One region of the Streptomyces sp. NPDC047886 genome, then DNA from elsewhere that is predicted to be linked to it. Evidence: riboswitches for the same ligand, from Rfam matches in the RefSeq annotation. Region 1 holds a riboswitch; each other region holds the start of a gene.
What was found. A riboswitch is a leader RNA that binds a small molecule or an ion and turns the genes downstream of it on or off. The one in region 1 is predicted to bind cyclic di-AMP.
Positions count from the first base shown of each region.

Region 2: another riboswitch for cyclic di-AMP. It lies ahead of ACGF5U_RS15010 (M23 family metallopeptidase); the one in region 1 lies ahead of ACGF5U_RS15890 (transglycosylase SLT domain-containing protein).
Region 3: another riboswitch for cyclic di-AMP. It lies ahead of ACGF5U_RS21275 (peptidoglycan DD-metalloendopeptidase family protein); the one in region 1 lies ahead of ACGF5U_RS15890 (transglycosylase SLT domain-containing protein).

Region 1 is NZ_JBIDCF010000004.1:199,913-209,291, reverse strand. Features, by position in the region: gene ACGF5U_RS15905 (RtcB family protein) at 1-1,229, opposite strand, end outside; gene ACGF5U_RS15900 (phosphoribosyltransferase) at 1,392-2,045, shown strand; gene ACGF5U_RS15895 (YbhB/YbcL family Raf kinase inhibitor-like protein) at 2,144-2,596, opposite strand; cyclic di-AMP (ydaO/yuaA leader) riboswitch at 2,997-3,184, shown strand; gene ACGF5U_RS15890 (transglycosylase SLT domain-containing protein) at 3,189-4,016, shown strand; gene ACGF5U_RS15885 (hypothetical protein) at 4,237-4,815, shown strand; gene ACGF5U_RS15880 (hypothetical protein) at 4,820-5,134, shown strand; gene ACGF5U_RS15875 (class I SAM-dependent methyltransferase) at 5,259-5,924, opposite strand; gene ACGF5U_RS15870 (NAD(P)/FAD-dependent oxidoreductase) at 5,970-7,070, opposite strand; gene ACGF5U_RS15865 (serine/threonine-protein kinase) at 7,132-8,937, opposite strand.
Region 2 is NZ_JBIDCF010000003.1:750,014-759,392, forward strand. Features, by position in the region: gene ACGF5U_RS14975 (metallophosphoesterase) at 1-772, opposite strand, end outside; gene ACGF5U_RS14980 (metallopeptidase family protein) at 867-1,217, shown strand; gene ACGF5U_RS14985 (hypothetical protein) at 1,325-1,915, shown strand; gene ACGF5U_RS14990 (DEAD/DEAH box helicase) at 2,116-4,452, shown strand; tRNA gene ACGF5U_RS14995 (tRNA-Lys) at 4,536-4,611, shown strand; tRNA gene ACGF5U_RS15000 (tRNA-Met) at 4,801-4,874, shown strand; gene ACGF5U_RS15005 (PP2C family protein-serine/threonine phosphatase) at 5,196-6,416, shown strand; cyclic di-AMP (ydaO/yuaA leader) riboswitch at 6,656-6,789, shown strand; gene ACGF5U_RS15010 (M23 family metallopeptidase) at 6,801-7,901, shown strand; gene ACGF5U_RS15015 (PrsW family intramembrane metalloprotease) at 8,195-9,379, opposite strand, start outside.
Region 3 is NZ_JBIDCF010000006.1:170,067-179,445, forward strand. Features, by position in the region: gene ACGF5U_RS21255 (aspartate aminotransferase family protein) at 1-672, shown strand, start outside; gene ACGF5U_RS21260 (helix-turn-helix domain-containing protein) at 752-1,369, shown strand; gene ACGF5U_RS21265 (DUF6126 family protein) at 1,430-1,582, shown strand; gene ACGF5U_RS21270 (tyrosine-protein phosphatase) at 1,659-2,474, opposite strand; cyclic di-AMP (ydaO/yuaA leader) riboswitch at 3,144-3,298, shown strand; gene ACGF5U_RS21275 (peptidoglycan DD-metalloendopeptidase family protein) at 3,303-4,283, shown strand; gene ACGF5U_RS21280 (SGNH/GDSL hydrolase family protein) at 4,478-5,272, shown strand; gene ACGF5U_RS21285 (MBL fold metallo-hydrolase) at 5,565-6,818, shown strand; gene ACGF5U_RS21290 (sensor histidine kinase) at 7,702-9,379, shown strand, end outside.

The sequences.
Region 1 (9,379 bases):
CCGTGGATCGTGCGGGCGGCCTGGTGCCGGCTCATGACCCGCCCGGCGCCGTGGCAGGTGGAGTGGAACGCGTCGCCGCCCGGCACGCCGGTCAGCACGTACGAGGCGGTCCCCATCGTGCCGGGGATGAGCACCGGCTGGCCGGCCCCGCGCAGGTCGGGCGGCAGATCCGGGTGGCCGGGCGGGAAGGCCCGGGTGGCGCCCTTGCGGTGCACACAGAGCCGGCGCCGTTCGCCGTCCACCGTGTGCGTCTCGGTCTTGGCCAGGTTGTGGGACACGTCGTAGACGAGGGTGAGCCGGGCGCTCGCCTCGCGGCCGAAGACGCGGCGGGCCGCCTCGGAGAGCAGCTGGCGGTTGGCGCGGCCGTAGTTGGCGGCGGCGGCCATCGCCCCGAGGTAGTCCCGGCCTTCCGGCGAGTCCACCGGGGTGCACGCCAGTTGCCGGTCGGGTACGTCGATCCCGTACCGCGCCATGGCCCGGTCCATCGCCCGCACGTGGTCCGAGCAGATCTGGTGCCCGAGCCCCCGCGACCCGCAGTGGATCATGACGCAGATCTGGTCCCCGGCGATGCCGAAAGCGGCGGCGACCGCTTCGTCGTAGACCTCGGCCACCCGCTGGACCTCCAGGAAGTGGTTGGCGGAGCCGAGACTGCCGACCTGGCCGAGCCCGCGCTCGCGCGCCCGCTCGCTGACCTGCTCCACGTCCGCGTCGGCCACGGCCCCGCCGTCCTCGCAGCGCGTGAGGTCGCGTTCCTCGCCGTGGCCCTGTTCGACGACGTAACGCGAGCCGCCGTTCAGGAGCCGTTCCAGCTGGCCGTGGCCGGTGAGCCGCCAGACCCCACCGGGGCCCGCCCCGCGCGGGACGGTCCGGTCCAGGCCGTCCATGATCTCCGGGAGCGCCCGCCGGACCGTGCTCGCGTCGCGGTCGGCGGCGAGCAGCCGTACGCCGCAGGAGATGTCGAACCCGACGCCGCCGGGCGAGACGACGCCGCCGGCGTCGATGTCGGTGGCGGCCACGCCGCCGATCGGGAAGCCGTAGCCCCAGTGGATGTCCGGCATGGCGTACGAGGCGCCGACGATGCCCGGCAGCGTCGCCACGTTGGCGACCTGCTCCAGCGACTGCCGGGCGTCCCGCAGCAGCTCGGGCGACGCGAACACCACACCCGGGACCCTCATCCCCGGGCGCGGGTCGATGCGGTACCGGTAGGGGCGCTCCTCGACGAGTTCCATGGCGGCCTCCCCTGGAGGGGGTACCCGTGACGGCCGGGCCCATGTCGCCGGGCGGTGTCGCCGGCGCTCGTACGCGACACGTATGCGACACGTATGCGACGGGACGCACGGGGTACCGGGGAACGGACCGACGGAACGGCACTGCGGGAAGGGAGCGGCACCGTGCGCTTCGACGATCGTCGGCACGCCGGCCGGGAACTCGCCGCCCGGCTCCTCGAATGGGTGGGGGATCACGACCTCACGGGCGTCGTCGTCCTCGCCCTGCCGCGCGGCGGGGTACCGGTCGCGGCGGAGGTCGCCGGCGCCCTGCATGTGCCCCTGGACGTCCTGGTGGTCCGCGAGATCGCCGTGCCCGGCTCCCCGGACGTGGGGATCGGAGCGATCGTCGGCGAGGAGCCGCCGCTCTTCGACCCGGTGGCGATGCAGGCCCTCCACGTGAGCGAGGACAAGCTCGGCGCGGACGTCGCCAGGGAGCGGGTGGAGCTGCACCGGCGTGAGGCCCTGTACCGGGAGGGGCGCCCGGCGCCGACGGTACGCGGCCGCAGTGTCGTCCTCGTCGGCGACGGACTGGCGACAGGCATCACGGCACGTGCCGCGCTGCGCCATCTGCGCCGCCGGGAACCGGCCCGGCTGATCCTCGCGGTCCCGGTGTGCGCCCCGACCACCGCGGCGGCGCTGCGGGACGAGGCGGACGACGTCATCTGCCTCCGGGAACCCTCCGACTTCACGGCCGTGCAGGAGTGGTACGCCGACTTCGGGCAGGTCTCGGACGGCGACGTGATCGCGGACCTGCGCCGGCCGGCGGCCGGCGTCTGACCGGCGGGCCGTCCGGCGATCGAGCGGTCGAGGTGCCGTCCGGCGGTCGAGCGGTCGAAGTCAGGGGGCGGTCGGTCAGCACCGGTGGACGCGGCCGGTCAGCGCCCGTAGACGCCGACCAGGTCGCCGCTGGCGAGCAGGTGCTCGTCCACTGCTCGATGGACCTCGTCGGCGCTCGGGGCGTCCGACAGCACGCACGGCTCCGAGAGCGCGTAGACACGGAAGAAGTAGCGGTGGGCCTCGTCGCCGGGAGGCGGGTGCGGCCCGCCCCAGCCGGGCCGGCCGAAGCCGTTGACCAGCTCTGTCCCGCCGGGTGGCGACTGGCCCGCCGCCACCTCCCCGTCGTGCGGCTCGATGCCCACCACCGCCCAGTGGACGAACGTGCCCGACGGCGCGTCGGGGTCCTCGCACAGCAGCACCAGTTCGGTGGCGTCGTCCGGCACGCCGGACCAGGACAGCGGCGGTGAGGCGTTGTCCCCCTCCCACGCGTGCCGGCGCGCGATGGGGGCGTGGTCGTTGAACGCGGCACTTCTGAGTTCGATTCCAGCCATGCGGGCCGCAGTACCCCTGCCTCCGCCGGCCATGCTCCGGTGGCACCGCCGTACGGGCACGGCACCGAACGCCACACATGTCCGAATAGGGCAATTAGTCAGCCTTTTCGCACGAGTGGCCATCAGAGTCCCTTTCCGCTGGAATTAAGGGAATTCAGCACAGCGTCGGGCGATTTGCCACAGCAATCCAGGCGGGTGTGCATTCCGTGAGATGAATCACCCCGGCATCGGCCGCGCATGCGCGCCGATGCCGTCCTTTCCCGTGCGCCGCAAACACAGTTGAGTCATCCGGCGGCGACGAACCGTCCCCGCCTTGCAAGATCCATCGATCCATGGGATTGCAGGGGGGAATTCAAGCCTTGTTCTGCCCGGCTTCTCTCGTTTACGGTCACCGTCACATCCGGATGGACCGCCGAATCCTGCCGCCTTCCGGATTCCCCACCCACTCACGTACGGCAGGAGCGGGGGAACCAGGTAGGCCGCCGGTCCGGATTTCCGGAACGGCTCGGGGTGAAGTCGCGTCCCTTCGCGGCCGGACATCTCCAGTCCGAACCCGACAGCTCACCTCGCAGGCGACGGAGAGGAATGCGCCATGCCCGCACAGGGTAAGCACCGCCGCCCGAAGAGCAGCCGTATGACCCGTGGTCTCGCCGTCGCGAGCACCGGAGGCGCGGCGCTCGCCCTGCCGCTGACCGCGGCGATCCCCGCCCAGGCAGCCGCCCCGACCGCGGCTCCGGCCGGCGTGGTCGCGGCCCCGGCCGCCGCACCGGCCGCCGCACCGGCCGTGTCCGCCGCCGTCCGGGCCGCCACCGTCACCTACACCGTGGTCGCGGGGGACTCCCTTTCCCGTATCGCCCGCGAGCATTCCGTGAGCGGGGGCTGGAAGAAGCTGTACCAGGACAACAAGAAGGCCATCGGTGGCAATCCGTCACTGATCCGTCCCGGACTGGAACTCACGATCAAGGCGAAGCCGAAGGCGAAAGCGAAGGCGAAGAGCACCGCCAAGGCCACGTCGGCGGACACCGCGAAGCGTTCTGAGCCGGCGAGGGCGGACCGCTCGCAGCAGCGGACCGCTGTGGCGCCCAAGGTCGCCTCGTTCCCGAACAACCTCGACGGCTGGATCCTGGAATCGCTGAGCATCATGGAGCAGCGCGGTATTCCGGGTTCGTACGAGGGCATTTACCGGAACATCATGCGGGAGTCCTCCGGCAACCCGCTCGCCATCAACAACTGGGACTCCAACGCCGCGGCCGGAACGCCGTCCAAGGGTCTCCTCCAGGTCATCGACCCCACGTTCCGTGCCTACCACGTGCCCGGCACGTCGATGGACCCCTACGACCCCGTCGCGAACATCACCGCCGCGTGCAACTACGCCGCCGCCCGCTACGGCTCGATCGACAACGTCAACGGCCCGTACTGACAGAGCCTCGACACCCGGTCCCGGCCCCCACGTCAGCCCGGCCCCCACGTCAGCCCGGCGCTGCTGTGGGGGCCGGGCCCGTCCATGTGGCCGATCGCTCCAGGGCCGGGGCGCGCATGGCAGGAAGGGTGGGGAACTCGTCATTGCGGACGCCGGGCACCGTTCGAAGAATCGAGGGCGTACCGCTCATCAGCCCCCGCTCGGAGCCGGAGCCCCCCTCGTGACCAAGTTCCTGCTGTCCGTCCATGTCCTCGCGGCGATCCTCGTGGTCGGCCCGATCTCCGTGGCCGCCTCCCTGTTCCCCCGCTACGCCGGGCGGTTGCCACCCCGGGGAGGAGGCGGGTCGCCGGACGGCCGGGCCCATGGCGTCGCGGCGTTCCTGCACCGGATCTGCCGCGGCTACGCCGTCGCCGGGGTCGTGGTGCCGGTCTTCGGCATCGCCACCGGAGCGCGGCTCGGAGTGCTCACCGACGCCTGGCTCCTCGCCTCGGTCGTGCTGACGGCCGGCGCCGCCGCCCTCCTGGTGCTGGCGATCCTGCCGGACCAGCGGCGCATGCTCGGCGGGACGGCGGAGGAGACGGCGGAGACGGTCGGGGCCGGGGCGGAGACCCGGGCCGGATCCCGAGCCGGGGCGGAGGCCGGGACCCGGGCCGGGGCCGGGGCGGACGTCGGGGCCGGGGCCGACGGGCGGCATCCTCTGGCTGCCAGGCTGACGGGTCTCACGGGCGTCTTCAACCTGCTGTGGGCCGTGGTCGTCGTGCTGATGATCGTCCGCCCCGGTTCCACCACGGGAGCGTAGGCCCGTGCGTACGTTGCGCCTGGCGGCCGCCGTCGAAGCCGCCTCCCTCGCCGCCCTGTCAGTCAATCTGCTCACCGTGCACATGGAAGAGGTCACCGCGCTGGGCGGCCCCATGCACGGCACGGCGTACCTCGTCGTGATCGCCACCACGTGGTCCATGACCGGCTCCGGCTCGGCGAGGACCCGGTGGTACGCCGCCGTCCCGGGCGTGGGCGGTCTGCTGGTCCTGCGCCGACTGACCGGCCTCGCGCGGCACGGCTCCGTCCGTACACCCGTGCCGGACACCGGCACGGCCACCTCACCGGAACGGGAGACCTGAATGAACCGCCGTGACGTGCTCCGTACGTCCACCGCGATCGGCGCCGCCGGGCTCGGTACCGGCGCGGCGACCGGCGTGGAGACCATGCTCGAGTACGAGGCGCGCGGCACGGTGTGGACCGGGATCAGGGTTCGGAAGGGCCCAGGCGGCGGACGGTCACGACGGTGTCGGTGACCATGGCGGTCCGCCCGTCGGGGCCGGTGGCCTCGCGCCGGTGGCGGTCGAGGCGTTCGGGCCGCCACCGGTCCGGATCCAGGGCGAGCTCCCCGAAGAGGTCCTCCGGGGCGGGGAAGTGGGCGTCGGGGGCGGGGTTCCAGGCCCAGGGGCGCGTCGATCCGTGGTCGACGAGCAGCAGCAGCCCGCCGGGGTTCAGCGCCCGCGCGGCCTTCCGGAGCACCTGCGCGCGGGGCAGCGCGAACGGCGTCTGGAGGTAGTGGGCGCTGATGAGGTCGTACGTACCGGAGGGGAAGGTGCCGGCCAGGTCGTGCCGCCCGGTGGCGAGGCGGTCGGCGGCCCCGGCGGCGGACGCACGGGCGGCGGCCCTCCGCAGGGCGTTCGCCGAGATGTCGACGGCAGTGACCCGCCAGCCCCTCGTGGCCAGCCAGACGGCGTCCGCGCCGTCCCCGCATCCCAGGTCCAGCGCGCTGCCCGGCGTCAGGCCCCTCGCGGTCTCGACCAGCACGGGGTGCGGGTGGCGCGTGCCGGCGGGTTCCCGCCCGCTGTAGTGGTTCTCCCAGAAGCACTCGGCTTCGCCGACGGTCCGTCGAGTTGCTCGTCCTCTTCGGGCCACAGGGCGAGCGCGCCCATCTGCGCGCCCGCACCACCTGACTTCCGGTCAGTGCCGGTCGGCGGCGGCCGGGCCGGGAGGCGACATGCTCGCCAGGCCGTGGCGCCGCTCCGCCGCCGTACGCTCGCCGACTTCGGCCTCCATGGCGGGAGTGAACACCCCTGCGGGCCGGGCCTGCCTGCGGCGGGCCAGCGCCGCCTCGGTGTCGGCGGCCACGAGGTCGGCGTTGACGGCCGCGCCGGCCTGTACCCCGGCGGCGGCCGCGACCGGGACACCGGCCATCGGGTCGGTGACATTGCCGGCGACCCACACGCCCGGCACGGCGGTGAGCCCGCCGGGGCCCGACGCCACGTGGTGCCCCACGCCCATGGGGTGCTCCTCGGCTGCCAGGCCGAGCCCCGTGAGCACACCGTCCCGGGCCTCCAGCCGGGGCGCCACCGCCAGGGCCCGCAGCGGAACGCGCCGCCCCGAGGCCAGACGTACCCCGGTCAGCCGGTCGTCCTCGGCATCGACGGCCACGACCTCCCCGTCCACCACGGCGATCCCGCGCGCGGCCAGCTGCTCCCACTCCTCGTCGGCGAGGTCGTCGGCCGTGTGCGTGAACACCGTCACCTCGGACGTCAACTGCCGGAAGAGCAATGCCTGGTGGACCGTCAACGGGCCGGTGGCCAGGATACCGACCGGCTCGTCCCGCACCTCCCACCCGTGGCAGTACGGGCAGTGGAGGACGTCCTTGCCCCACCGCTCGCGCAGCCCGGCGATGTCGGGCAGGCGGTCGGTGAGCCCGGTGGTCACCAGCAGCCGCCGTGCGGCGTAGCGTCGCCCGCTCGCGGTGTCCACCAGGAACGATCCGCTGTCCCCGCGCGCGGTCACGGCCCGGTCCGTGACCACCCGGCCGCCGTACCTCACGACCTCCGCCCGGCCCTCCCGGAGCAGCTCGCCCGGCGGGATGCCGTCCCTGGACAGGAAGCCGTGCACCCCGGCGGCGGGCGCGTTACGGGGCTCACCGGAGTCCACGACGAGCACCGAGCGCCGCGAGCGCGCCAGTGTCACCGCCGCCGACAGACCGGCGGCCCCGCCGCCCACCACCAGGACGTCGACGCTCTCGTGGATGTCAGGATTCTGGGGGTTCCGCGTTGTCTCGACCATGCGGCCAGCGTCCCGCCCCCTCCCGGGCGGGGGCAAAGATTCTTGCCGATATGGCAAGACGTCAGGATGCCGGGTACGTCGCCACGACCTCGCCGCTGCTGTCCGCCGCGATGTACCCGCCGGCGTGGTACTCGTTGCTGAGGTAGAAGCGCAGGGTGGGCCGGTCGGAGTTGAACGTCCAGCGGTCGAGGATGAGGTAGCGCATGTTCGGGCGCTCCACCTTGAGTTCGCGTTCGCCGCGCTTCATCAGGGCGGGCAGGCCGTCCCAGGCCATCGTGGTGGCGTCGAACGGCTGCTCGTCGGCGTCGCCGGGGTCGATGGTGCCGCCGGGTCCGGCCCGGCGGGCCACACCGTTCCGGTACTCGTACCGGTCGTAGGTCTTCGCCCCCGGCTTGGTCGGGATCTCGGCCATGGCGTATTCCTCGTAGATCGTCACCCCCTTCACCTGGGAGTTGCCGCTCGCCTCGCGGAACGCCCCGATGACGGCGCGGACGTTCGCCGTGGTGAGCAGGGTGCCCCGGGGCGCGGCCGTGCCGGTGTCCGCGCCCGCCCCCGTGGAGCCGTCGTCGGCCGCCGGAGTGGCGCCGCCGCTCGGCGCGGGGGTCCCCGTGGCGGTCGCCGACGGCCGGGCGTCCTTCGCCCCGTCGGCGGAGCGCTCGTCCGACAGCCGGTTCAGGATGCCGACGCCCCCGACGACACCGGCGGCCACCGTCGCGGCGACCGCGAGGGCGATCGTGACGGCACGGCGGCGCGGCCGGCGGCCGGGCGGCGACGGCGGACCGAAGACGCCGTTGCCCACGGCGGCGGGCACCGTACCGGCGGACGGCGTACCGGCGGACGGCGTCCAGGCGGCGTGCGCGGGTGGCCCGTACGCGGGATGGGTGCCGTACGGGGCGTGGACCGGCCTCGGGCCGTGGGCCCGCCTCGGGTCGTGGTCGGCCACCGGGGCGGGAGCCGGGCCGGCTGCGGCGGCGGGGGCCGGGGCGGTGTCCGGACCCGCGCCATCGGCGGCCGGAAGCGAGCCGGGCGCCGCGGCGTCGCTCAGCAGCCGCTCCAGGGCGGCTCCGTCGGGGCGCAGCGCGGGATCGCGCACCAGCAGCCGGGTGAGGACGGGCGCGAGGGCACCGGACCTGACCGGTGCCGGGATCGGGTCGTCCAGGACGGCGACCACGGTGGCGAGGCTGGTGGCGCGGCGCAGCGGGTGGTGGCCCTCGGCCGCCACGTACAGCAGCATGCCGAGCGACCACAGGTCGGAGGCCGGGTTGCCCTCTTCGCCGCGCACCCGCTCGGGCGCGATGAACTCCGGTGAGCCGATCAGGTCGCCCGTCGAGGTGAGCCGGGACGTCGCCTCGCGCAGCACGGCGATGCCGAAGTCGGTGAGGACGGCGCTGCCGTCGGGCCGCAGCAGCACGTTCGCGGGCTTCACGTCACGGTGCTGGATGCCGGCGGAGTGCGCGGCGCGCAGGGCCGACAGGACCTGGAGGCCGAGCCGGATCACCTCGGGCACGGGCATCGGCCCGCGCGCGAGCCGGTCGTACACCGAGCAGCCCTCGACCAGCTCCATCACGATCCAGGGGTGCGAGCCGTCGGCGGGCTCGACGATGTGATGGATCGTCACGACATGGGGGTTGGACAGCCGGGCCAGGGCCCTGGCCTCGCGGACCGCCCGTTCGCGCAGCTGCGCGGTGAGCCCAGGGGTGGCCTCCTCGGCGGCGGGGTCGGGCGGGCGGACCTCTTTGAGGGCGACCTCGCGGTCCAGCGCGATGTCACGGGCCCGCCAGACCGTGCCCATGCCGCCGCTGCCCAGCCGGGAGATCAGTTCGAAACGCCCGTCGACCAGCGGTCTCCCGGCCTCACTCATGCTCATGGCCGGTCATAGTATGAGGCGCCCACGACACCCGCTCGCCCAGGCGGCGTACGGGCCGCGCGCTCGCGCTCCGTTCCGCGTTCCACGTCCCCGGACCGGGACCCGGACCCGGCTTCGGCTCCGGACCGGCGCGAAAACCCGGTGCCCCGGCCCCGTTCCGCTCACTAAGCTCGCCGTGCGCGCCGCCGGACGACCTCGCGGCGCGCGTGACGTGTGCCGATGGACGAGTGAGGGGGAGCCGACCGTGCGATACCGCACCGCTGTCGCCGTCCCCCGGTCACGGTACGACGTGATCCCGGTGTCCTCGTAGCCCCGGTGCCGTGCTGCGCGGCCGGCACCGGCCGCCCCTGACGAAACCCCGCTCCCCTTCCGTACCGCCCCGTTCTTCCGACGGGGGCTCCGGGGAGCCCGTACGCCTGCGCGACAGGCGTCTCCTTCCGTT
Region 2 (9,379 bases), on a different contig from region 1:
GCTGGTACGTCGGCAGGCTGGACGTCGCTTCGTACAGCTTGGTCACATTGGTGACGAGACGCGCCAGTTCCTTCTGGTACACATCGAATTCGGTGACGATCGACCGGGCGTTTCCCACCACGGACGGCGCGCTGGTCAGCAGCCCGGAGAACTTCGGCTCCAGGACGGACTTCGGGTTCCAGGTGGCGAACGCGGCGGTCCCCGACGCCGTTAGCAGGGCCAGCGCGAGACCGCCTGCGGCGAGCGCGTGGCGCGGCCGGCGGTAGACGGCGAGCCCGAGGGCGGTGGCGCCGGACAGGACGGCGACACAGGAACGTACGGCCAGCTCGCGGGTGCCGTTCGCGACGTCCCGGGTGATCTCCTCCTGGAGGCCCGAGAGGCGCTCGGGGCGGTCGACCAGGGCCTGCGCGCGGACCGGGTCGAGCTGGTCCACGTCCACGTCGAGGCGGATGGGCGCGGTGTGCGAGTCGAGCTCGAGGGCGCCCAGCGGCGACACGTTGATCTTCGTGCCGCCGGTGAGCGAGGGGCGCAGGGTCATGCTCGTGTCCATGGGCCCGACGGGGGTACGCACGCTGCCCACGACCAGCAGCCCGAGCCAGGCGCCGACCAGGACCACGGCCACCAGTCCGAGCGCGCGGGCGTAGGGGTGCGGGGTGCGTTCGGTGAGCGTGGTGACGGTGGCCGGGGTGCGGGGGCGGGTGCGGGTGCGCGTGCGGCTGCGGCGCAGCAGGCGGCGTACGGGGGCGTACACGGCGTGAACGACTCGGGCCATTGGTGCCGTATGCCCCGGTGTGCGGCGCGGTATGCCCGACCGGCCGCCCGTGCGGCCCGTGGATCGCCGGGGTGGCATCCGTGACAATGGCCACGTGCTGGAGATGACGCGCGAGGAGTTCGAGGAACTGGTCGCCGAGGCCCTGGACCGTATTCCGCCGGAACTGACTCGGCTGATGGACAACGTCGCGGTGTTCGTGGAGGACGAGCCGGCCGCGGACGACCCCGACCTGCTCGGCCTGTACGAGGGCACTCCGCTGACCGACCGCGGTGAGTGGTACGCGGGCGTGCTGCCTGACCGGATCACCATCTACCGGGGGCCGACGCTGCGGATGTGCGACTCGCGCGAGGACGTCGTCGCGGAGACCGAGATCACGGTGGTGCACGAGATCGCCCACCACTTCGGCATCGAGGACGCGCGGCTGCACGAACTCGGCTACGGCTGACCGGGTGTCGCGGCGCGCGGCGTCCGGGGCGCTGTCGGGCGTGTCTCTTGTGGGGGCTGGGGAGTTGGGCAGGAAAACCCGTTCCACCCCCTGTGGAGGTGCCCCCTGTGCGCCAGTTGCCCGCCCCCGTCCGATGGGCCGTCACCGCACTGGCGGTCGCGGTCTCCGCAGGCTCCGTCAGCGGCTGCATGAGCGTCGGCGACGACGCGACCCGGCCGCTGCCCGCCGAGTCCGTGGACCCGTCCGGCGCGGCGGCGGCCGAGGTGGGCAGAGACGCCGCCGCACCGGGCATCCGCCATGAGCCCCGTACCGGACACGACGCGGACGGCAAGGCGGAGGGTGAGGACGAGGACGGCGCGTCGGCCGAGCCCAGCGCCTCCGCGTCCGCGTCGACGTCCGCGCCCCCCGGCGGCGGCACGCCCGGGGCGCGGCCCTCGCCGCCGCACGGGCCCCCGGCGGGCGGAGGCGAAGGCGGGGGTACGTCACCGAGCGCGGCGCCCTCGTCCGACGACCCGAGCACCCCGCCGACAGATCCGTCGCCGAGCCCGACGCCGCCCCCTGACCCGACCCCGAGCGCGTCGGACTCGTCGCCGTCCGCTTCGCCCGCCGCGGACACCCGGACGCAGGCCCTCGGCGCGTCCGAGCGGGGCGGGAGGCGGTCGGAGCCGGCGGCATCACCGCAGGTGGCGCCCGCCTGACGTCACCGAGTTTGCGCTAAGTGGGGGAGGGTGCGTATGGTGGTAGATCGTTTGATCCCATTTGCCCGGCGCCACGACCGAAGAGCGCCGCGTGTGGCGCGTACTCTCCCTTGCCGTGGCTGACCGCATCGAGGCGGTCGTTTGACGAAACACGGAGTTGACGGGCGCGTGCCGAGACTCCGGAAGGTTTCGCATTTCGCATGTCCATTTTCAGTTCTGACCACGCCGTCGTGTCCGAGAACGACGAGATCGTCGTCGCCGACGAGGCGCTGGTCGAGGCCGTAGAGGAAGCCGTCGAGGCGGTCACCGTCGTCGAGGCCGAAGACACCACCGATGCCGCCGATGCCGTCGAGACCACCGATGCCGTCGAGGACGCGCACGACGACGCCGACGACGCCGACAGCCACGAGGCCGACGAGGCCGGTGAGCCGACCGTGACCTTCGCCGATCTGGGCCTGCCCGACGGCGTCGTCCGCAAGCTCGCGCAGAACGGTGTCACCACCCCGTTCCCGATCCAGGCCGCGACCATCCCGGACGCCCTGGAAGGCAAGGACATCCTCGGCCGTGGCCGTACCGGCTCCGGCAAGACCCTCTCCTTCGGCCTGCCGCTGCTGAGCCTGCTGGCCGGCGGCCACACCGACAAGAAGAAGCCCCGCGGCGTCATCCTCACGCCGACCCGTGAGCTCGCGATGCAGGTCGCGGACGCCCTGCAGCCGTACGGCGACGTCCTCGGCCTCAAGATGAAGGTCGTCTGCGGCGGTACGTCGATGGGCAACCAGATCTACGCCCTGGAGCGCGGCGTCGACATCCTCGTCGCCACCCCGGGCCGGCTGCGCGACGTCATCAACCGCGGCGCCTGCTCCCTGGAGCAGGTCCAGGTCGCGATCCTGGACGAGGCCGACCAGATGGCCGACCTGGGCTTCCTGCCCGAGGTCACCGAGCTGCTGGACCAGGTCCCGGCCGGCGGCCAGCGCATGCTCTTCTCCGCGACCATGGAGAACGAGATCGCGACCCTCGTCAAGCGCTACCTGAAGGACCCGGTCAACCACGAGGTCGACAGCGCCCAGGGCAACGTCACGACGATGACCCACCACGTCCTGGTCGTGAAGCCCAAGGACAAGGCGCCGGTCACGGCCGCGATCGCCGCCCGCAAGGGCCGCACCATCATCTTCGTCCGCACCCAGCTCGGCGCCGACCGTGTCGCCGAGCAGCTGCGGGACGCGGGCGTGAAGGCGGACGCGCTGCACGGCGGCATGACGCAGGGCGCCCGTACGCGGACCCTGGCCGACTTCAAGGACGGGTACGTGAACGTGCTCGTCGCCACCGACGTCGCCGCGCGCGGCATCCACGTCGACGGCATCGACCTGGTCCTGAACGTGGACCCGGCCGGTGACCACAAGGACTACCTGCACCGCTCGGGCCGTACCGCCCGTGCCGGCAAGTCCGGCACGGTCGTCTCGCTCGCGCTGCCGCACCAGCGCCGGCAGATCTTCCGCCTCATGGAGGACGCGGGCGTCGACGCCTCGCGCCACATCGTCGGCGGTGCCGGGGCGTTCGACCCGGAGGTCGCCGAGATCACCGGCGCCCGGTCCCTGACCGAGGTCCAGGCCGACTCCGCGAACAACGCCGCCAAGCAGGCCGAGCGCGAGGTCGCCGACCTGACCAAGCAGCTGGAGCGGCTGCAGCGCCGCGCCGTCGAACTCCGCGAGGAGGCCGACCGCCTGGTCGCCCGCGCCGCGCGCGAGCGGGGCGACGACCCGGAGGCGGCCGTCGCCGAGGTGACGCAGGCCGCCGAGGCCGAGGTCGAGGCGGCCGTCGCGGAGCAGCAGCAGCCCGCGCAGCCGGTGCGCGAGGAGCGGTCGTCGTACGAGCGCCGCGAGCGGCGTGACGACCGGGGCAACTTCGACCGCCGGGACCGCCGTGACGGCGACCGTGGCTTCGACCGTCGTGACGAGCGTCCGTCGGGTGGCGGCTTCCGCCGGGACAACGACCGCCGTGACGACCGTGGCGGTGACCGTCGTGACGAGCGTCCGTCGGGCGGCGGCTTCCGCCGGGACAACGACCGTCCGTTCAACCGCGACCGTCGTGACGAGCGTCCGTCGGGTGGCGGCTTCCGCCGGGACAACGACCGCCGTGACGACCGCGGCGGTGACCGTGGCGGTGACCGTGGTGGCTTCCGTCGCGACAACGACCGTCCGTTCAACCGCGACCGTCGTGACGAGCGTCCGTCGGGTGGCGGCTTCCGCCGGGACAACGACCGCCGTGACGACCGTGGCGGTGACCGTGGTGGCTTCCGTCGCGACAACGACCGTCCGTTCAACCGCGACCGTCGTGACGAGCGTCCGTCGGGCGGTGGCTTCCGCCGGGACAACGACCGTCCGTTCAACCGCGACCGCCGTGACGAGCGTCCGTCGGGCGGCGGCTTCCGCTCGGCCGGCCACGACCGCCCGTACGGCCGCCGTGACGACCACCGTGGTTCGACCACCGGTTCCTTCGGGCGCCGTGACGACAAGCCGCGCTGGAAGCGCAACGGCTGACACCCAGTAACACCCGGACCCGTGAGCCGATACCCGATCGGCTCACGGGCTTCGGCGGGCTATGCTCGGGGATGACCCGTCGAGGGCCCTTAGCTCAATTGGCAGAGCAGCGGACTTTTAATCCGTTGGTTGTGGGTTCGAGTCCCACAGGGCCTACCAGGTCGAAACGCCGAGAGGCGGTTGTCGACCAGGGGGTTCGTGCCCCGGCTGCTTTTCAGCGGCCGGGGCACTCGTGCGTCCGGGGCCGTGCCGGGCGGTGTGGTGCCGTGGGGAGATCCATGCCACATCGGCCCCGGCGGTAAATGGTGAACGGTCGTGCTCCGGATGGCGTAAGGTGGTGTTCACCGACGCGGGGTGGAGCAGCTCGGTAGCTCGCTGGGCTCATAACCCAGAGGTCGCAGGTTCAAATCCTGTCCCCGCTACTGAAGACGAAGGCCCGGTGCATTGCGCACCGGGCCTTCGTCGTATTCCCGGGTTCTCCCGTGGTCTTCCCCGTGGCCTGCCCGTAGCTTCCCCTGGCTTCTCCCTGGCTTCCTCGAGGTCTCGCCCCCTGGCTTCTCCCTGGCTTCCTCGAGGTCTCGCCCCCAGGCTTCTCTCTGGCTTCCCCCTGGCTTTCCGGTCGGCCGCTCTGGCTTTCCGGTCGGCCGCTCGGCGGATGGTCGGCGGCTGTGCGGCGCGGCTAAGGTCCGGCCGGATGCGGCGCGGTTACCGTCCGCAGCCGTAGGGACGGCAGGGGAGCACGAGTGGCGCAGCGAGCAGGGTCCGGCGGCCAGGACGGCGGCAGCGGCGGCCACGGCCACGGCCACGGCCACGACCACGGCAGCGGCGGCCACGGCGACGGTGGTGCCGGTTCGGGGGCCGGGGGCGGTGGAGGTGGTGCCTGGACGCGGAGGCTCGTCCGTGTGCTGCCCGCCCTGCTGATCGTCTGCGGTGTGGTCTACGACTGGGCCACCCCGCCGCCCTTCACGGCCGTGCCGTTCTTCGTCGCCGCCCCGCTGATCGCCGCCTCGCTGTTCGACCAGGTGCGGACGCTCGTCACCGGTCTCTTCGCCGTCCTGGCCATCGTGGGCCCGCATCAGCTCTACAGCCCGCTGGAGCGGGGGCCCGCCGTCACCGAGATCCTCACCGTGATCACGGTCGCGGCCCTCGCGGTGCTCATCAACCGGGTCGTACGCCGGGGCAGCGAGCGGCTCGCGTCGGCCCGCGAGATCGCCGAGACGGCGCAGCGGGCGGTGCTGCCGACGCCCGCCGAGCGGATCGGGGGACTGCGGGTGGCAGCGCGGTACGAGGCGGCGCAGGCGGACGCGTTCATCGGCGGCGACCTGTTCGCGGTGCAGGACACCCCGCACGGGGTGCGGCTGGTGGTCGGCGACGTGCGCGGCAAGGGCATGGGCGCCGTGGAGGCGGTGGCCGTGGTGCTCGGCGCGTTCCGGGAGGCGGCCGAGCAGGAGAGCTCGCTGGAGGCGGTGGCCCTGCGGCTGGAGCGGGCGCTGGCCCGGGAAGGCACGCGACGCGACGGGCTCGATGTCTTCGAGGGGTTCACCACCGCCGTACTGGCCGAGATTCCGCACGGCGACGGCGTGGTCCGGGTGGTGAACCGGGGCCACCCCGAGCCGCTGCTGCTGTACGCGGACGGGGGCGTCGGTGCGGTGGAGCCGGCCGAGCACGCGCTGCCGCTGGGCATGTCGGAGCTGGCGACCTGGCCGGACCGGGCGGACGAGGCGCCGTACCCGCCGGGTACGACGCTGCTGCTCTACACGGACGGGCTGACCGAGGCGCGGGACGCGCGGGGCACCTTCTATGATCCGGCCGCGCGGCTGGCGGGGCGGGTCTTCCCGGAGCCCGAGGCGCTGCTGGACGCTCTCGTGGAGGACGTACGGCGGCATACGGGCGGCGGCTCGACGGACGACATGGCCCTGCTGGCGGTCACCCGGCCGGGCCCACGGCATGCGGGGGCCGAGTGACCACTCTCTGTGAGTGAGAGGCACCCCTCCGCATAACATTTGACGCACGGTCAGAAACTGCGTGGTCGGAGAATGTTTCTGAGGTCAGGTCAACTCGCCCGATTGCGCCCGATTGTGCCCCGGTTAGTCCAGGCCAAGGAGTGTTAATGATCAGTAGGAACGGCTTGGAATCCGGCGCCCGCGTCTATTAACGTTCGATAACGCAGCGCGGTCGTCCCAGCCGTCGCCAGAGACGGCGCCGTGCGCGTACGCCGAATTCCGCAAGGGAACCGGGGAACCACCACCTTGGGGTGAATCGGGTCGAACCGACCCGTAGGAGACCTTCCTGCTCCGAACCCGTCAGCTAACCCGGTAGGCGAGAAGGAAGGAAAGGAGTGCGCCTCCGTGGCGTCCAACAGGCCTGCCCCCGAAGCGTCTTTCGACCCGCCGTTCCAGTACTTCGGGTCCTACGGTCCTTCGGGAGGTGCGGGCGGTCCGGACACCATGGGCACGGACACCGTCGTCGGTGAATGGAACCCGACCGAGGAGACCGTCCGCCCTGTCCGGGGCCGGCACCGCGTCGCCAAGCAGCGCGGCGGCCTCGCCCGCAGCTCCACCGTCCTCGGCGTCGGTGTCATCGCGGCGGTCGGAGCGGGTGGCATAGCCACCGCGCAGGACAAGCCCGCGATCTCCATCTCGCTGCCCGACCTGCCGGACGCCTCGTCGCTGCCCGGCGTCGGCTCCCTGATATCCGGCGACGACACCGACGGGTCCGGGGCCGGGAGCGACGGCAACACCGCCCCCCTCACCGCACTCTCCCTCGCCGCCCCCGCCGACGGCACCGATGAGCAGAGCGCCGCCGCGGACAGGGACGCCGGGGCCGGCGAGGCGCTGCGCGCCCGCATCCTCCAGCAGGCCGAGCAGCAGCAGGCGTCCGCCGACGCCGAGGCGAAGGCCGCCGCCGAGCAGGCGGCCGCCGAACAGGCGGCGGCGGAGGCGAAGGCGCAGCAGACCGCCGCTGAGAAGGCGGCCGAGGAGGAGCGGAAGCGGCTGGAGGCCGAGGCGGCAGCCAAGGCCGAGGCCGAGCGGCTGGCCAAGCTCGCCGCGAGCTACGCCCTCCCCACCTCCTCGTACACGATCACCTCGACGTACGGCCAGGCCGGTTCGATGTGGTCCTCCGGCTACCACACCGGCCTCGACCTGGCCGCCCCGACGGGCACGCCCGCGAAGGCCGTGCACGGCGGCACCATCAAGTCGGCCGGCTGGTCAGGCGCGTACGGCTACCGGATCGTCCTGGAGCTGGAGGACGGCACCGAGATCTGGTACTGCCACCTCTCCTCGATGACGGTCAGCGCGGGGCAGACGGTCACCACCGGCGAGACCATCGGACGGGTCGGCGCGACCGGCAACGTCACCGGTCCGCATCTGCACCTGGAGGTCCACACGGCGGGTGGCGGGGGCATCGACCCGCTGGCGTGGCTGCGCGGCAAGGGCCTCACGGTCTGACGCAGCAGCCTGGCGCACTCACGGTCTGAACGCAGCAGCCGGGCTCACTCACGGTCTGACGGAGCCCGGCTCACGGTCTGGCGGAGCCGTCCGGTCGGGGCCGTGGGTCGAATCCCGGCCCCGGCACCCGCGTCCGGCCCCGGCACCCGCGTCCGGCCCCGGCACCCGCGTCCAGCCCCGGCCCCGCTTCGGCTCGGTCCTGGTCCCCGCGTCCAGGCCCGGCCCCATGAATCCCGGCAGCCCCGGCGGTACACCCCCCGACGCCAGGGCTGCCGGTCCGTCCACCGGTCCGCCTACCGCTGCCGGTACGGGTTGTAGCCGCCGTAGTCGCGGTGCGGGGGCGGCGTCCATACGCGGCCGATCGCACGCGCCGCGTACGTGAGCGACGGGCCGGCCACGTCCTTGCGCTGCCACAGGTGGTGCAGCAGCTCCTGTTCACGGGCGGCGAAGTCCTGGCCGACCGCGCCCCGGCGCGCCCGGTGGCGCAGGAACGCCAGCGACGTCGCGAACGTCTCGTACTCCACCACCGCCCGTGCCGCCGCCGGGCCGAACGTGCGCCGCGCGTAGTCCCGGGCCATGCCCCGCGCCCGCATGGAGGCCAGCGCGAGGGGCTCGGCGGGCGAGAGCCAGCCGGCGGCGGCGTACGCGGGCAGTTCGGCCGACACGGTGCGCAGTTCACGCTGCCGGGTCCAGACGGCCAGCCAGGTCAGCAGCCCGAAGGCGGGCACCATGAACGCCCCGTACACGGCGAAGAACCCCCACGGCCCGAACGTGGTCGAACCGTTCCACAGGGCGTGCACCCCCATCGCCAGGAGCAGTCCGAGCGCCGGCAGCAGGGCCCGCAGTACCTTGCCGCGCCGGGCGGCGAGCGCGGCGGCGATCCCGAACCCGATGCCCGTGCACACGGTGAACAGCGGATGCGCGAACGGCGACAGCACGATCCGTACGAAGAAGGTCGCGGCCGTGACGGACTCGATTCCGGACGTCCCGAACTCCTGGTCCTCGTCGAAGGCGTTGCCGAGGTAGAGGATGTTCTCGGTGAAGGCGAACCCGGTCGCCGTGAAGCCGGCGATGACCACGCCGTCGACCAGCCCGGTGAAGTCCCGGCGGCGGAAGAGGAAGATCAGCAGAATCGCGGCGGCCTTCGCGCTCTCCTCGACGACCGGGGCGACGACGGTCGCGCCGATCGTGTCCGCCGAGGCCGGATCCGCGGTGGCCACGGCTATCCAGCGGGTCGCGAACGTGTTGGCGATGATCGCGACGAGCGCGGCGGCGAACGCGCCCCAGGCGAACGCGAACAGCAGGTTCTTCCACGGGCCCGGATCGACCCGGTCGAGCCAGCGGAACGCCGCCATCAGCAGCGGTACGGGCAGCAGCGCGAGCCCGAGCCCCACCAGGAAGCCCTGGGTTCCGGTCTGTTCACGGACCAGGGCGAGGATCACCAGCGCGCACAGGGCCAGCACGATGATCACGGTTGT
Region 3 (9,379 bases), on a different contig from region 1:
CAGACCGGCCTCGGCAGGACCGGCGACTTCTACGCCTACCAGCACGAGGACGGCGTGGAACCCGACCTGGTGTGCGTCGCCAAGGCGCTCTCCGGCGGCTACGTGCCGGTCGGCGCCACCCTCGGCAAGGACTGGATCTTCAAGAAGGTCTATTCGTCCATGGACCGGGTCCTGGTGCACTCGGCCAGCTTCGGCGCCAACGCCCAGGCCATGGCGGCCGGTCTCGCGGTGCTGGCGGTGATGGACGACGAGGAGATCGTGGCCAACGCCCGCCGTACCGGGGAGCTGCTGAAGTCACGGCTGGCTGCGCTCGTGGACCGCTACGAGCTGCTGCACGACGTGCGCGGGCGCGGCCTGATGATCGGCATCGAGTTCGGCCGGCCGTCGTCGCTGGGGCTGCGTGGCCGCTGGACCATGCTCCAGGCCGCCCGTAAGGGACTCTTCGCGCAGATGGTGGTCGTGCCGCTGCTGCAACGGCACCGCATCCTCACCCAGGTCTCCGGCGACCACCTCGAAGTGATCAAGCTCATCCCGCCGCTCACCATCGGGGAGCGCGAGGTGAACCGGTTCGTGGCCGCGTTCACCGAGGTGATGGACGACGCCCACAGCGGTGGCGGGCTGATCTGGGAGTTCGGCAAGAACCTCGTCAAGCAGGCGGTCGCCAACCGCTGAGGCCGGCGGGCAGAGCGCCGGTTTTTGCCTGTGGGGCAAGAAAATTGCCCCACAGGAGAATTCCTGGCCCAATGGACGCATGAGCACTCCCCAGGGCGAGGGGGCCGAGGCGCTGCCCGAGGTCGCACCGCGGCTGCGCGGCCTGCGCCGCCGCCGAGGCCTCACGCTGGAGGCGGCCGCGCAGCGCGCCGGACTGTCCCCGGCGCATCTGTCCCGGCTGGAGACCGGCCGTCGCCAGCCTTCCCTGCCGATGCTGCTCGGCCTCGCTCGTGTCTACGGTACGACGGTCTCCGAGCTGCTGGGCGAGGCCGCCCCCGAACGTGATCCGATCGTTCGCGCGGGGCGCGCCGAGCCGGTCGTCGCGGACGGCTGGACGTACCACCAGGCGGGCGGGGCCGGCCGCGCCATGCAGGCGCTCCGCGTCCAGCTGCCCGCCCCGCCCGCCGACGGCCGGGACGACACCGTCCGCGTCCACCCGGGGGAGGAGTGGCTGTACGTCCTGCACGGCAGGGTGCGGCTGGCGCTGGGGGACGCCGTGCATGTGCTCGACCCGGGCGACAGCGCCCAGTTCGACTCGCTGACCCCGCACCGCATCAGGGCCGCCGGACGGGGCGGCGCCGAGCTGCTGTTCGTCCACACCCTGCTGCGGAGCGCGGCAGCCGACCTGTGCCTCGGCGGCGGTACCCACCGGCGCTGATCCGCTCCCCCTTCCCCGCCCCCCGGTCAGCGGGAGGGCGACCTGCCCGAGAGGTGCGTCATGTCCGAGAACCCGGCTGCCCTGCCGCCCACCCACGAGGAGCGGAGATTCCCCCGTGGGCTGATCATCCGGCTCTTCGCCTATCTGGTGGCGGGCCACCTCTTCGCGGCCTTCCTCTACCTGCTGTTCCTGCTCGGCGGCCAGAACCGGTGAGGCGGCGCCCCGCAGCCGGGCGAGGCGGCTCGCTCCGGGCGGGTGCGCGAGGCGCGCCCGGCAGGCGCCGGGGCGATCAGTCGCCGTCGAGGAGACGGTCGCGCAGCCGCTCCCGGGTGGCCGGCGTCAGGCGCAGGCCGTCGGTGAGGTAGCGCTCGGTCGTGCCCCAGGTCTCCTCGATCGCGGTGAAGGCCGTGGCGAGGTACTCGGCCCGTGCGTCGAACAGGGGGCTCAGCAGCTCCATCACCTCGGGGGACATGCCGCCGGGGGCGTTGGCGCCGCGCCGCACCTTGTACCGGCGGTGCGGGTCGTTGGACTTGAGGTAGTCCTCCTCGATGGCGTCGCGCTCCACGCCCACCGCGAGCAGGGCCACCGCTATGGACAGGCCGGCCCGGTCCTTGCCGGCGGCGCAGTGCATCAGCGCGGGGACGCTGTCCTCCGCGAGCGCGTGGAGCACCTGGCTGTGCTCGGCGGTACGGGTGGTGATGATGGCGCGGTACGCGTCGGTCATTCTCGCCGCCGCCTTGCCGTCGGCCAGCAGATCGCGCAGCTGGTGGATGTCCCCGTCGCGCACCATCGTCCAGAACTCGGCGCCGTCGGCCGGGTCGGTGAGCGGGATGTTCACGTTCCGTACGCCGGGCAGCTCGACGTCCGGACCCTCCAGCTTCTGGTCGGCGGCGTTGCGGAAGTCGAAGACGGTGTGGAGCCCCAGCGAGGACAGGAACACGGTGTCGCCGTCGGTGGCGTGCGCGAGGTGCCCGCTGCGGTAGAGCCGGCCATGGCGCACCCGGCGCCCGTCCATGGTCGGCAGCCCTCCCACATCGCGGAAGTTCCGCACCCCGCTCAGCTCGGGCTCGGTCGACGACGGGACGTGCGGGAGCTGCTGCGTCACGGGGGCTCCTCCGTGTCTGCCGTCGGCGACGGCCGCCGACGATGTCGCGGATCTGACGATACGACATCGGTTCCTGGGGCAATCATCTCCGTGCGGCTCGTACATCCGTGGCCCGGGTGATGGCGGTGTATCGCCGCTGACGAGTTCGACATCCGTCATGTAGGCAATTGTCCCATGTTGCACCGGTTCGGGCGGGCGCGACGACCGCAGCGGGCGCCGCACCGGCCCCCGAGTCGACAGCGACGCCCGATGCGGCGGTCTGTCCTTATTCACCATGATTTGCCCATGGGGTCGTACGGCGATCGGGAGGCGGCCGTGGTCCGACTCCGAGCCGTTGATTCCACTTGCTCGCGTTCATGTGATCTCGTCGCCTCATGGGCCTTCTGTCCGAATTGGCGTATAAGGCATAACGTGCCCCGGTAGCAAGGGAGATGGGTCCGACCACGTGAGCAGCGTCATAAACGTGACGGTCCGTGGTGGGCCGCCCCGCCGAAATCCCATGCCCACGGCGGGAATTCATGATCCGTAATCGACGGAGGGTGACCGGAATTCCGAGCCGAATTCATCGACGGGAAAGGGCGGCTGAAACCATCCGCTTGTTCCCGTCGTCCTGACTCGTTTACGGTCACGGTCAATCCGGACGGAACGCCGAATCCTGCCGCCGCCCGGAATTCGCACCCACCCACGTGTGGCAGGAGCGGGGGACCCAGGTAGTACGCCGGACGGGAATTCCCGGACGGCTCGGGGTGAAGTCGCGCCACCGCGCGACCGGGCATCTCCAGCCCGAACCCGACAGCTCACCTCGCAGGCGCCGGAGAGGAATTCGCCATGCCCGCGAAGGGTAAGCACCGCCGTCCCAAGTCCAGCTCCCTCACCCGCGGTTTCGTCGCCGCCGGCACGGGCGGCGCCGCCATCGCGCTGCCGCTCCTCGGTGCGACCGGCGCCCACGCCGCCCCGCAGAGCGCCCCGACCGCCGCGCAGACGGTCGCCTCCGTCACCGTCGCCCCCGCCGCCGCCCCGGCCGCGCTGGATGCCGCGAAGCCCGCGCCCCGGACGTACACCGTGGTCGCCGGCGACTACCTCGCCAAGATCGCCCACAAGAAGAACGTCAAGGGCGGCTGGCAGAAGCTGTACCAGGACAACCGCGAGGCCATCGGCGAGGACCCGTCGCTGATCCACCCGGGGCTCAAGCTCACCCTCGGCGCGAAGAACACCGCCAAGGCGACCCCGCAGAAGGCCGCCAAGGCCAAGGCCGCCGAGAAGAAGGCCGCCAAGCCGAAGGCCGAGAAGAAGGCCGCCGACACCCGGAAGGCCGACACCCGCTCCTCGCGGTCCGCCGCCAAGTCCCCGGCCCCCGCGCCGGCTCAGGACTCCGGCTCCACCCAGGCCGCCCAGAGCACCGCCTCCGGCTGGACCTCCCCGGTCTCCGCCGGCGTCACCACCCCGTACCGTGCCTCCGGTTCCATGTGGTCCTCCGGTTACCACACCGGCGTGGACTTCGCGGCCTCCGCCGGCTCCACCGTCAAGGCCGTCGGCGCCGGAACCGTCGTCTCGGCCGGCTGGAGCGGCGCGTACGGCAACGAGGTCGTCATCCAGCACGCCGACGGCGCCTACTCGCAGTACGCCCACCTCTCCTCGCTGTCCGTCTCTGCCGGTCAGAGCGTGAGCGGCGGCCAGCAGATCGGCCTGTCCGGCTCGACCGGCAACTCCACCGGCCCGCACCTGCACTTCGAGATCCGCACCAGCCCGAGCTACGGCTCGGACATCGACCCGCTGGCGTACCTCCGCCAGCACGGCGTGGCCATCTGACGCACCCCCGGACGCGCTTCCGGCGCGCACTCCTGAACACGGTTCTGCCCGGCACCACCTGCGAGGTGCCGGGCAGAACCGCGTCACGGCCCCCTTCCCGCCTGGCCGGATCCCGACCGGTGGTAAAGATCACCTCCCGTCAACCCCTCCTTACGGTCGCGTAGGTCACATCCACCGGGGAAAGATGTGCTCCCGTGGCAGACGATTCGACATTGAGAGACAGTGACGCATTCGGGTCGTACGTGGCGATCGGCGACAGCTTCACCGAAGGCGTGGGCGACCCCGGCCCCGACGGGCGGTTCGTCGGCTGGGCGGACCGCCTCGCGGTCCTGCTCGCCGACCGCATCCCGGAGCCCGAGTCGTTCCGGTACGCCAACCTCGCCGTACGGGGAAGGCTCCTCGACCAGATCGTCGAGGAGCAGGTGCCGCGCGCCAAGGAGCTCGCCCCCGAACTCGTGACCTTCTGCGCGGGCGGCAACGACATCATCCGGCCCGGCAGCGACCCCGACGACGTCGCCGAACGCTTCGAACGGGCCGTCGCCGAACTCGCCGCCGTCGTCGGCACGGTCGTCGTGACCACCGGCTTCGACACGCGCGGCGTACCCGTCCTGCGGCATCTGCGCGGCAAGATCGCCACCTACAACGGCCACGTACGGGCGGTCGCCGACCGCTACGGCTGCCCGGTGCTCGACCTGTGGTCGCTCAGGTCCGTCCAGGACAGGCGTGCCTGGGACGGCGACCGGCTGCACCTGTCGGCCGAGGGCCACACCCGGGTCGCCCTCCGCGCGGGCCAGGTCCTCGGCCTGGAGGTCCCCGCCGACCCCGACCAGCCGTGGCCGCCGCTCCCGCCGCGCGGCCCGCTGGAGGAGCGCCGCGACGACATCAACTGGGCCCGCGAGTACCTGGTCCCGTGGATCGGCCGCCGCCTGCGCGGCGAGTCGTCCGGCGACCACGTGTCGGCCAAGCGCCCGGACCTGATGCCGTTGTAGAGGACGGCGCCGGCGCGGGCCGCCCGCCCGGGACGTCCCGCGCCGGCGTTCCGCGCTCCAGCGCGGCCGGTCGCCCCGGGCCGCCGCTGCCGCGTACGGCCCAGACCGCGCCTCCCGCTTCCGCCTCCGGGCCCGCCTTCCGCCTCCGCCCGCTTCCGCCTCCGCCCCCGGGCCGTGTCCGCCACCGCCTCTGCCGGGCCGCGTCCGCCCGCGGCCGGCCCCGCGAAAGATCCCCGGCCGCGTTGTCGCACCCCCTGCCCATAATGGAAGGACTCGAGCCCCTGGAGGTGCTGTGACCGGCGCTGACGCTGTGCGCCCGGTGCGCAACCGGCTGCGTTCCCGCCTGCGCTCCCTGCGGCCCGCCGCCTTCGGCGCGGACGCCACGGGAGAGCGCCTGGAGCGGATCCTCCGTTCGCCGAACTTCGCGGACGGCGTGTTCCGGAACCCGGACGGCCCCCGGCGCGGACAGAAGGGCTCGGCGGTCGACTTCGCGAAGATCTACTTCGACAGGGAGTCACGCCGTCGGCGCGCCCCCGCCGACGCGATACCCCTGCACTCCACGACCGCCGCCGACCTGGCCGGGCCACCGTCCTCGGGGCTGCGCCTCACCTGGATGGGGCATTCCAGCGTCCTCGCCGAGATCGACGGGCGCCGGATCCTGTTCGACCCGGTGTGGGGCGAGCGCTGCTCGCCCTTCTCGTTCGCCGGGCCCCGGCGGCTGCACCCCGTCCCGCTGCCGCTGGCGGCACTGGGCCCGGTGGACGCCGTCGTCATCTCGCACGATCACTACGACCACCTGGACCTGCCCACGATCCGCGCGCTCGCGACGACCGACACCCTCTTCGCCGTGCCGCTCGGAGCCGGCGCCCATCTGGAGCGGTGGGGCGTGGCCCCGTCCCGGCTGCGCGAACTGGACTGGAACGAGTCGACGGACGTGGGCGACCTGCGGCTCACCGCGACCCCCGCCCGTCACTTCTGCGGCCGGGGCCTGCGCAACCAGCAGCACACCCTGTGGGCGTCCTGGGTCGTCACGGGGCCCGAGCACCGGATCTACCACAGCGGCGACACCGGTTACTTCCCCGGATTCCAGGACATCGGCGCCGCCCACGGGCCGTTCGACGCCACGATGATCCAGATCGGGGCGTACAGCGACTTCTGGCCCGAGAACCACCTGGACCGCACGCCGCTGCCCGGGGCCTGGCCCGATATCCACATGTCGCCGGCTGAGGGAGTGCGGGCCCATCTCGACCTGCAGGGAGGCCGGCCGGGCGGGGTGCTGCTCCCGATTCACTGGGCCACCTTCAACCTGGCTCTCCACGCCTGGGCGGAGCCCGGGGAGTGGACGAAGGACGCGGCCGAGGAGGCCGGCCAGACGGCGGCGTTCCCCCGTCCCGGCGAGCCGTTCGAGCCTGCGGGGAAGCTGCCCGCGGATCCGTGGTGGCGTGAGGTGTCCCAGCACATCGCCCACCCGTGGCGCGGGCCCCGGCCGACGCAGGCCCCCGCCGAGGGGCCCCGGCGCGATCTCGACCTCGCGGGTGATCGGTGACGGCCCGTGAGGGCGCCGTCGGAGGGATCGCGTGCCCGCCGGCTCGACTTCCGAGCGAAGAGCACGACCGCCGCGCGGTGGCCGGGTAGCCGTCCCGGTCGGCCATGCCGGTCGGCTCGGCGCCCCCTGCCCCGTCCCGCGGCGTCCCGTCCTGGCCCGGGGCGGGACGCGTCCCGAGCGGCCGCGAGTCGAGCCGGGTGGGCGGCGACTGCGGGTGGCGGCCGGCGTACGTCGCCGGACGCGAGGCGGGGCGTGGCGCCGGAAGCGGGCTGATACGCGGCCGCACCGTGTACGGAACCCGTGCGACGGCACGACCGTCCGCGGCCCGCGCCCGCGCCCGCGCCCCCAGACTGCGGACCCCGGACTGCGGACCCCGGACTGCGGACCCCGGATTGTGGACCCCCGGATTGTGGACCCCCGGATTGTGGACCCCCGGATTGTGGACCCCGGTTGCGGACCCGGGACTCCGGACTCCCGGCCCCGGACCCGGTGCGCGGGTAGAGACGCGGGCGCACGGTTACGGGCACGCGCCCGCGCGCTCGGCGCGCGTGAAGGTGCGCCTTCGTGCGCCCCGCGCTGCCGCACGCCCTGTGGGCCGGACACGCCCCACGTCCCGGCGGGGGCGGCGGCGGGGTCGCCCTCGCCGCTTCGGCCCGTGCAGCCCGTATGTCATTTCGGGCTTGCGTGCGAGACCTCATACCAGAGCGGGACGCTCGACGGGCAACTTCGGCAACAGCCCCTCACCCGGGAACGGTGGGCGACTACCGTGTGTTGCCGGTGATCAACGGTGGGTGCATCGAACACATGACGCGCCCACCGGTACAACGAGCTGAACACCGTATGAAACGCCGTATCCCGGGGCCCCACGTACCCAAGGACGCTGATGTCTCAACTTCGCGCACCCGCCGCGCGGTCCGACCGCCGTGAGGGCGGGCGGCACGGCCGGTCAGGCGCCCGTTCCCTGTCGAACGACGGGAGGTCGCGCGCCGCGGCACCGTCCCAGGAGACCCGCATACGCTCCCAGCTCCTGCGCGCCTCCGTCCCGCCGACCGTCGTCGCCGTGCTGGGCGGCGCCGGCGCCGTCCTCTTCACGATCCGCTCCACCGGCGCCCGGCCGTCCCCCGCGCTGTGGGCCGCGCTGCTCGGCTCGGCGGCGCTCTCGGTGGCAGCCGTCGCCGCCGCCGTGCTCGGCGCGGACCGCGCGGCCAGGGCCGTACTCGACCGGTGCGGCGCCCTGCGCCGCGACAGCGTCCGCGCCCAGAGCGAACTCCGTGCCGTGGTCGAGCGGCTCCGCGGGGGAGAGCGCCCGGTCGCGCGCGGGGCGCCACCGCCACCTCCGCCCGGCGCCGACGAGTTCGAACTGCTGGCCGATGAACTGCTGCGGTCCCGGGACGCGGCCGTCGCGGCCGTCGTCCAGGCGTCCCAGCTGTCCAGCAGCGTCGGCAACGAGCAGAAGGTCGAGGTCTTCGTCAACCTCGCCCGCCGCCTCCAGTCGCTGGTGCACCGCGAGATCCAGCTCCTGGACGAGCTCGAGAACGAGGTCGAGGACCCGGAGCTGCTCAAGGGCCTGTTCCATGTCGACCACCTCGCCACCCGCATCCGCCGCCATGCCGAGAACCTCGCCGTCCTCGGCGGCGCCATCTCCCGCCGGCAGTGGTCCCACCCGGTCTCCATGACGGAGGTGCTGCGCTCGTCCATCGCCGAGGTCGAGCAGTACCCCCGGGTGAAGCTGGTGCCGCCCATCGACGGCACCCTGCGCGGCCACGCCGTCGCCGACGTCATCCACCTCCTCGCCGAACTCGTCGAGAACGCCACCCTGTTCTCCGCACCGCACACCACGGTCCTGCTGCGCGCCCAGCACGTCACGGCGGGCCTCGCCGTCGAGGTGGAGGACCGCGGCCTGGGCATGCCGGTCAGCGAGCAGACCAAGATGAACGCCCTGCTCTCCGACCCCGACCAGGTGAATGTGGCGCACCTGCTCCAGGACGGCCGGATCGGCCTGTACGTGGTCGCCGCACTGGCCCGCAGGCACGGCATCGCCGTACGGCTGCAGTCCAACATCTACGGCGGGGTCCAGGCCGTCCTCGTCGTGCCGCAGAGCCTGCTCGGCTCCGACTCGACCGGCTCCGGGCTCGGCGGGCAGCCGGCGAGCGTGGGCGCGGGGACGGGACGGGGGACGGGGACGGCCACCGTCGGTGTCCCGCCCGCGACGCCGAGCCCGGCGCCCGCCGGGGTCGTCCCGCCCCAGCCCGTACGCCGGCGCCCCCTCCACGCGGCGAGCGGTCCGCCCGCCATACCGGCCCGGCCGCCGCACGCTCCCGGCACCCACGCCCGGGGCGCCGTCACGTCGGGCACCGGCACGGCCTCCTTCGCCAGTGGTGAGGCCCTGAGCGACGGGGCCCCGAGCGAGGGGGCCTTGAACGACGGCGCCCTGAGCGACGGGCTCCCCGGTGAGGGGCTGCCGGGCGAGGGGCTTTCAGGTGAGGGGAACCGCCCCCGGCTGCCCAAGCGCCGCGCGCAGGAGCACCTCGTTCCGCAGCTGCGCGACGAACCCGTGCGCC